Regions from separate parts of the Gluconacetobacter brunescens genome, predicted to be linked through region 1. Evidence: predicted binding sites of a transcription regulator. Region 1 holds the regulator's gene; each other region holds the start of a gene.
What was found. Region 1 encodes LexA, which represses DNA repair genes until DNA is damaged. Its sites were predicted from a motif close to TGTTCTANNTANGTTC; they were not measured.
Positions count from the first base shown of each region.

Region 2: the regulator LexA is predicted to act here: its motif matches at 1,048-1,063, upstream of ACMAUO_RS20585 (ImuA family protein).
Region 3: the regulator LexA is predicted to act here: its motif matches at 1,235-1,250, upstream of ACMAUO_RS15010 (ImuA family protein).

Region 1 covers NZ_JBLHEN010000001.1:438,178-440,376, reverse strand. The annotation lists gene ACMAUO_RS01870 (molybdopterin molybdotransferase MoeA) at 1-567, shown strand, start outside; gene lexA (transcriptional repressor LexA) at 708-1,454, shown strand; gene ACMAUO_RS01860 (O-methyltransferase) at 1,482-2,105, opposite strand; gene ACMAUO_RS01855 (RcnB family protein) at 2,157-2,199, opposite strand, start outside.
Region 2 covers NZ_JBLHEN010000004.1:91,731-93,929, forward strand. The annotation lists gene ACMAUO_RS20580 (SOS response-associated peptidase) at 325-969, opposite strand; gene ACMAUO_RS20585 (ImuA family protein) at 1,109-1,909, shown strand; gene ACMAUO_RS20590 (DUF6504 family protein) at 1,800-2,199, shown strand, end outside.
Region 3 covers NZ_JBLHEN010000002.1:596,528-598,726, forward strand. The annotation lists gene ACMAUO_RS15000 (DUF488 domain-containing protein) at 1-69, opposite strand, end outside; gene ACMAUO_RS15005 (SOS response-associated peptidase) at 444-1,091, opposite strand; gene ACMAUO_RS15010 (ImuA family protein) at 1,288-2,070, shown strand; gene ACMAUO_RS15015 (DUF6504 family protein) at 2,000-2,199, shown strand, end outside.

The DNA of each region.
Region 1 (2,199 bases):
GTCATGCTCCCTTCCGCACGAGACACCGCCTCGGATATCGCCCGCCTGGCCCAGGGGATCGAGACCGCCGACCTGCTGCTGACCGCGGGCGGCGCCAGCGTCGGCCGCTACGACCTGGTGCAGCAGGGGCTGGAGCGGATCGGGCTCGCGGTCGATTTCTGGAAGATCGCGATGCGCCCCGGCAAGCCGCTGATGCATGGCCGGATCGGCCGGGTGCCGGTCCTGGGGCTGCCGGGCAATCCGGTGGCCGCCCTGGTCTGCGGCCTGATCTTCGCCCTGCCGGCAATCCGCACGCTGGCCGGGCACGCGGAGCCGCGCCTGCCGGAGGATCTGGCGATTCTGGGCGGCGACCTGCCGGAGAACGACCGAAGGGCCGATTATCTGCGCGCCACGCTCTCCCGCGCTCCCGATGGCAACCTGATCGCGACGGCCTTCAACCGCCAGGATTCGGCGATGCTGCATATCCTGGCCCGCAGCGAAGCCCTGATCATGCGCCCGCCTCACGCGCCCCCCGCACGCGCAGGCGCGCCCTGCCGGATCATCAGGCTGGACACGCTCTCGATCTGACCGCCCGTTTCGATAACCGCAATGATATTGACGGCCGGAGGGGGAACCAATATAGAACACAACAAGGCGGTTTCCTGTTTGTTCCCTTCTGTTGACAACGGATTGGCCGACTGACGGAACGACTGGGTCACGGGGTGCCAATGCTGACGCGCAAGCAACATGAACTGCTGCTGTTCATCGACCGGCACCTGAAACAGACGGGGTTCTCCCCCTCCTTCGACGAAATGAAGGATGCGCTGAACCTGCGATCGAAATCCGGCATCCACCGGCTGATTTCGGCGCTGGAGGAACGGGGTTTCCTGCAACGCCGCCATCACCGCGCCCGGGCGCTGGAGGTGCTGCGCCTGCCGGAAATGGCCTCGCCCGCCACGCCGCAGGAGCCTGCCGGCGCCGCCGTGGCGACCATGCCCGCGCCGGACCCGGTCGATCATGCCTTCGTGCCCAACGTCATCAAAGGCGATTTCGCCGGCCGGCTGGCAGGCGCACCCATCGCGACCGATGCCGAGGCGGTCAGCCTGCCTTTCTATGGCCGTATCGCCGCCGGCCAGCCGATCGAGGCATTGCGCGAGACCGGGGCTCAGGTCTCGGTACCGCTGAACCTGCTGGGCCGTGGCGACCACTACACGCTGGAAGTCGCCGGCGATTCGATGATCGAAGCCGGAATTCTCGATGGCGACACCGTCATCATCCGCCGGGGAGATACAGCCGATAATGGACAGATCGTGGTCGCGCTGATCGACGATCAGGAAGTTACGCTGAAACGGCTCCGCCGGCGCGGCAGCACCATCGCCCTGGAGCCCGCCAACGCGCGCTATGAATCACGTATCGTGCCGTCCGACCGCGTGCGCATCCAGGGGTCTCTGGTCGGGTTGCTGCGCCGTTACTGACAACGGCGTCAAAAGCCCTCCGGGACTTCAACCGACTTCGAAGCGGCTGACCTCGATCCCCGTTCCAACGGGCAGCAGAACGCTGGACATCCCCGGCAGGGCGCGAATCGCGCGACCGTAGCGTTTCACGTCCTCCGTTCCCGGCCGGATCATGTTGTCGGCGACGATGATCGCACCAGAATTGAGGCGCGGGTAGAACGCCTCGAGACACGGCACGTAAAGATCCTTCCACAGATCGACAAAGACGAAATCGACCTTTCCGGACATCTCCCCGATCATCCGCACGGCATCCCCGACCCGGAAATCGATCCATTCGGCCAGCCCGGCCTGTTCGGCCATCTGCCGGGCATAAGCGGATTTGTAATCGTGCAGTTCCATCGTGATCAGCCTGCCGCCGGTCGCGCGGGCGGCCTCGGCCAGCCAGATGCCAGAATAGCCGAAGGAGGTGCCGAGTTCGAGAATGGTCGGGCTATCCAGACTGCGGGCGACGATGTTCATCAATTGCCCGGTCTCGGGCCCTATGGCCCGCATGCGCTGGTCCTGCCCGCCATCGCGGCCGCCGGGCGCCTCCATTCGGGGCTGGCTGCGTTCCTCGCGCATCCGGGCATGATAGAGGTCGAGAACCGCGGAAATCCTGTCATCCATCGTCAGGTTCCCTGATCCGCCAGGACCTGCCGCACGAGGCGGCAGGTCCTGTCTGCGTCAATAAGGAGCCGGCCCCATGGGCCCTGCCCCGTAGCCGGGA
Region 2 (2,199 bases), on a different contig from region 1:
GTTTTGGAAACAAGGCAGGCCGAAAGCGAACGCGTGTATAACGCGCAAACATACCGATGGCAACGAACCCGAGATTCCGTATAGAATACGAAATCGGATCGAAATCGCCACCAAAGTATCCTATATATCTTAAAAATTCATTACTATTTTGGTGCCATATTCTACCGTTTGGACCTATTAACGCTTCCATAATTTTCCACTTCACGGACTATGCTGTATAGCCGTAGCGTATGCGTGCCCTTCCAGGAAAGAGATTCCGAACGTGAGGTAGGTTGCGCAGCGTTCTGGCTGGTCGGCTGCGCCCGAAAAGGCACAGTCCGCCCCTCACAAGGCGGAGCCTGCTTGCAGTGACATCAGGTGATCAGGATCGAGGGGACGCTGAAGTACAGACGCGGCCTCCCAGTCTCCTTCCAGCCAAAGTGCAATCTCATCGGCCGTCTCGAGAATGACCGGCATCGCCTTCGGATGAACGGGCGCCACAACAGTGTTGGCTTCCGTCGTTAGGAAGCCGAAGAGGTCGGCGGTAATTTCGCCTTCGCGCACTTTCCGAACAGAGGTCCAGGACGTCCACAGGCCGGCAAAGAACCGTAGGGGGCGACTTTCCGCGGCAGCAAACCAGACCGGCTGGATCCGCCCATCAGGCAGAAGGCCGTTCTCCGCGAAGGCCGTGAACGGCACCAGGCAGCGATGCGCCGGGCCAAGCCAGCGGCGCCAGTGAGGTGATTCCGTGTTCCTGATATTGGTGACGCCCCGATCGACCTTGTGACCCTTCAGCGCGAAGGCCGGAGAGGGCATGCCCCAGCGGGCCATCACCAGTTCCCGGCCGTTCGCACCGTTCCGCACGATCGGGGCGGCATAATCGGGATAGATGGAGGGCATCGCCGGCAGGTTGCCAGTGCGATCGGTCATCGCGGCTGCGGCAGCCCGGATCGCCGATGGCGCGCTTTCCATGGCGTAAAGGTTGCACATCGTCCCACCTCTCCCGACTGCGGCCCTGGGCGAGCAGAGCGTACTTCCGGCGTCGCCGTCCATCGAATGAATCGCTTGTGTTCCCTTTTTGTTCCTGCCTATGATCCGGCCGATCCTGAGGGAGCGGGAGCGAGCGGCGATGAACCAGCACAGAGAGACGATGGAATTGCTGCGCGAGCAGATCGCGCGGATCGAACGCCGATCCAAGATATCCGACGCAGCACGCCATCTTCGCACCGGCCTGGCCGACGTCGATCGGCACCTCGGAGGCGGCCTGCCATGTGGCGTCGTGCATGAATTCTACGGCGCCGGCAGCGACCTGCGTGTGGCGGCCAAGCCATCCCGCTTCATAGCCTCGATCCTGGCGGACACCGAGGGACAGATCGTCTGGATCTCCGGACGCTACCTGGATCTGCATCTGGCCGGCATCCGGGCGGCCGGACTGGACGCCGGCAGGGTGATCTGCATCGAGACGAGGCCCGAAAACGTGCCCGGCCTATGTGAGGATATTCTGCGCGAACGGGCAGTGGCGGCCGTGGTGGCAGATATGGACGCGCCTCTCTCGTTGACGGCCTCTCGGCGGCTGCAGCTCGCATCAGAGGCAGGCGATACGACCGGCTTTCTGCTGCACCGCGAGTCTGCGCCGTCCGATACAGGCCGGCTGCCGCCAAGTGCCTGCCAGACCCGCTGGAGGGTCCGTGGAGAGCCGTGCGTTCTGCCGTTCTCTGCTTCACCGTCTCTTCCCGCCCTTGGTCCCGAGCGCTGGACGATCGAACTGCTGCGTCAGCGCGGCGGCCGTTCCGCGTCCTGGTCCTGTGAGATTCCGCCTTATGTCACGCCGCATCATCTCCCTCTGGCTCCCGTACTGGCACACGGATCTATGGCGCCGGCGCAATCAGGACCAGCCGGCAGAGTCGGGACTGGCGCTGCATACGCATGATGGACGCCGGCATGTCGTGGCCGCGGCGGACCGCGTCGCGCGGGCGGCCGGGGTCGTGCCCGGGATGGCGTTGACGCATGCTCGGGCGCTGGTTCCGGACCTGTCTGCGCCCCTGCTCGATGCAGACGCCGATGGGGATGCTCTTGAGCGCCTTGCCGAATGGTGCCTGTGGCTGTCGCCCCTGGTTGCGATCGATGCGCCCGATGGGATCTGGATCGACAGTACGGGATGCGATCACCTGCAGGGCGGCGAAGCCCCGATGCTCGATACGCTGGCCGGTCGTCTGGCGT
Region 3 (2,199 bases), on a different contig from region 1:
GAGTTGATTGAGAAGTTCGCTCTGAGTTTGGCTTCCATAGCCGATTGAGAATATCCGTCCTGTAGCCATGATCAATCCAATGCGCCTCCATTGTGATTTATAGCGCAATCCTACAGTCCACACCAGCTTCACAGGCGGCGCGGTCCGAATGGGTAATGGTAATGCGTAATCGAAATAAACGGCGGCCGACCTACGGCGCGACTAAGAGGCCAAGCCCCCACCGCAGCGACGATTACGCGATTACGGGCCGCCGATGAACATGCGGTGTGGGCGGCGATCACCTCGCGCGACGAAGCGGTGCGTCCGCCTTTCAGGTTGTGTCTGATCTGTTGGTGATGACTTACATTGGTCGATAGCTATCATGAATGTGAACATTGCGAATGGCTGCCTTCGGGCATCTCTTCCCGATAACCGACTATCCGCTTCCCCCCCCAGAACTGCTATCACGAAGCCCCCTCCGGCGAGGCAATCCTCACCAACGCCCCATCCGCCAACCGCTGCTGAAGCCTCAGCGCCTCATCCGCCGGCGCCGTCATCCACAAATCCATATCCTCCTGCCGCGTCAGGATGACAGGTATGGCCTTTGGATGAACGGTACTGACCTCCCGGTTGGCCTCGGTGGTCAGGAATCCATACAGGTCGTCCGTCGTCTCGCCATCGGCCAGCTTCCTGACAGATGTCCACCGGCACCAGAGCCCTGCGAAGAAGGCCAGCGGCTCACCGTCGGCCCTGGCGAACCAGACCTGACGGCTTCGTCCTCCCTGCAGATGTTCGGGCTCGGCGAAGGCCGTCAGCGGGACCAGGCAGCGGTGTTCCACACCCAGCCAGCGCCGCCACCAGGACGATTCCGTGTGCCGGATGTTGGTAATGCCCCGGTCCACCTTCTTGCCCTTGAGCATGCCGGGCGGCGTCGGCATCCCCCAGCGGGACATGACCAGCTCCCGGCCACCCTCGGCATTGCGGACAATCGGGGCCATCGTGTTCGGCCACACCTCGGGCAACGGTTGCAGGTTGCCGATGTGGTCGATCATGACCCTGGCGATCGTCCGGATCGCCTCCTGGTTCGTCATTACGGAGTAGAGGTTGCACATCGCTGCCTGCCTTCCGCCGTCGGACAGAGAAAACGACCGTGAGTCAAAGCCTTGTAGATATCAGAGACATAGCCGGGCCTCAGCCATTCCCTGCACTGTGCCACATCTCCGGAGATCGTGCCTTGACTCTCATCGCATTTAAGGAACAAAGCATGAACTCTTATCACTGACGCCCGCCAGCATCGGACGGATCGAAATGACCACGAAGGGGAGCCCAGCCCAGAAGAAGCCTGCCCTGGAAGCGCTCCAGGCGACCATTGCCCGCATCGAGGGACACAAGAACCGCAAGCGCGCCGTCCTGCCGTTCGGGGTGAAGGCGATCGATACGAGACTGCCGGGTGGCGGCCTGGCCCTCGGGGCGTTCCACGAAGTGGCCGGTGGCGGGAATGACGCCCTGAACGCGACGGCAGCGGCCCTGTTTGCCGCAGGGATCGCCGCCCGGACCAAGGGCAAGGTGCTGTGGATTGTCACCCGGCAGGACATCTTCGCGCCGGCTCTCGATCAGGCCGGACTGGCTGCCCGCCGGGTCATCCATGTCGAAGCATCCTCGGACAACGACGCCCTGGCCTGCTTCGAGGAAGGTCTGCGGCATGGCGGGCTGGGTTCCGTGGTCGCCGAGGTCGGGCGGCTGACGATGACGGCCTCGCGGCGCTTGCAGATCGCGGCCGAAGGGACCGGAACGATCGGCCTGGCTGTCCGGAGATGGCGCCGCCAGACGGAAGCCGCCGATTTCGGACAGCCGACAGCCAGCACCACACGCTGGCGGGTCTCCGTCCTGCCATCCGCGCCGCTTCCCGTGCCCGGCGTGGAGCGGCCCCGGTGGATGCTGGAATTGCTGCGCGCGCGATCGGGGGAATGCGCGGATTTCGAGGTGGAGGGGTGCGATGCCAACGGGAGGATCGAATCGTGTGGTGTCGCTCTACCTGCCGCTGTGGCCGACGGAGCGCATCAGGAAGAAGCTGGGCAACGCCGCGCCTGAGAGACCGCTGGCCTTGGCCGGCCAGGAAGGCAGCCGTCGCGTCGTCATGTCCGCCGACCTTGCCGCCCGCAAGATCGGGGTGACGCCCGGCATTCCGGTTGCCAAGGCCCAGGCACTCTATCCCGATCT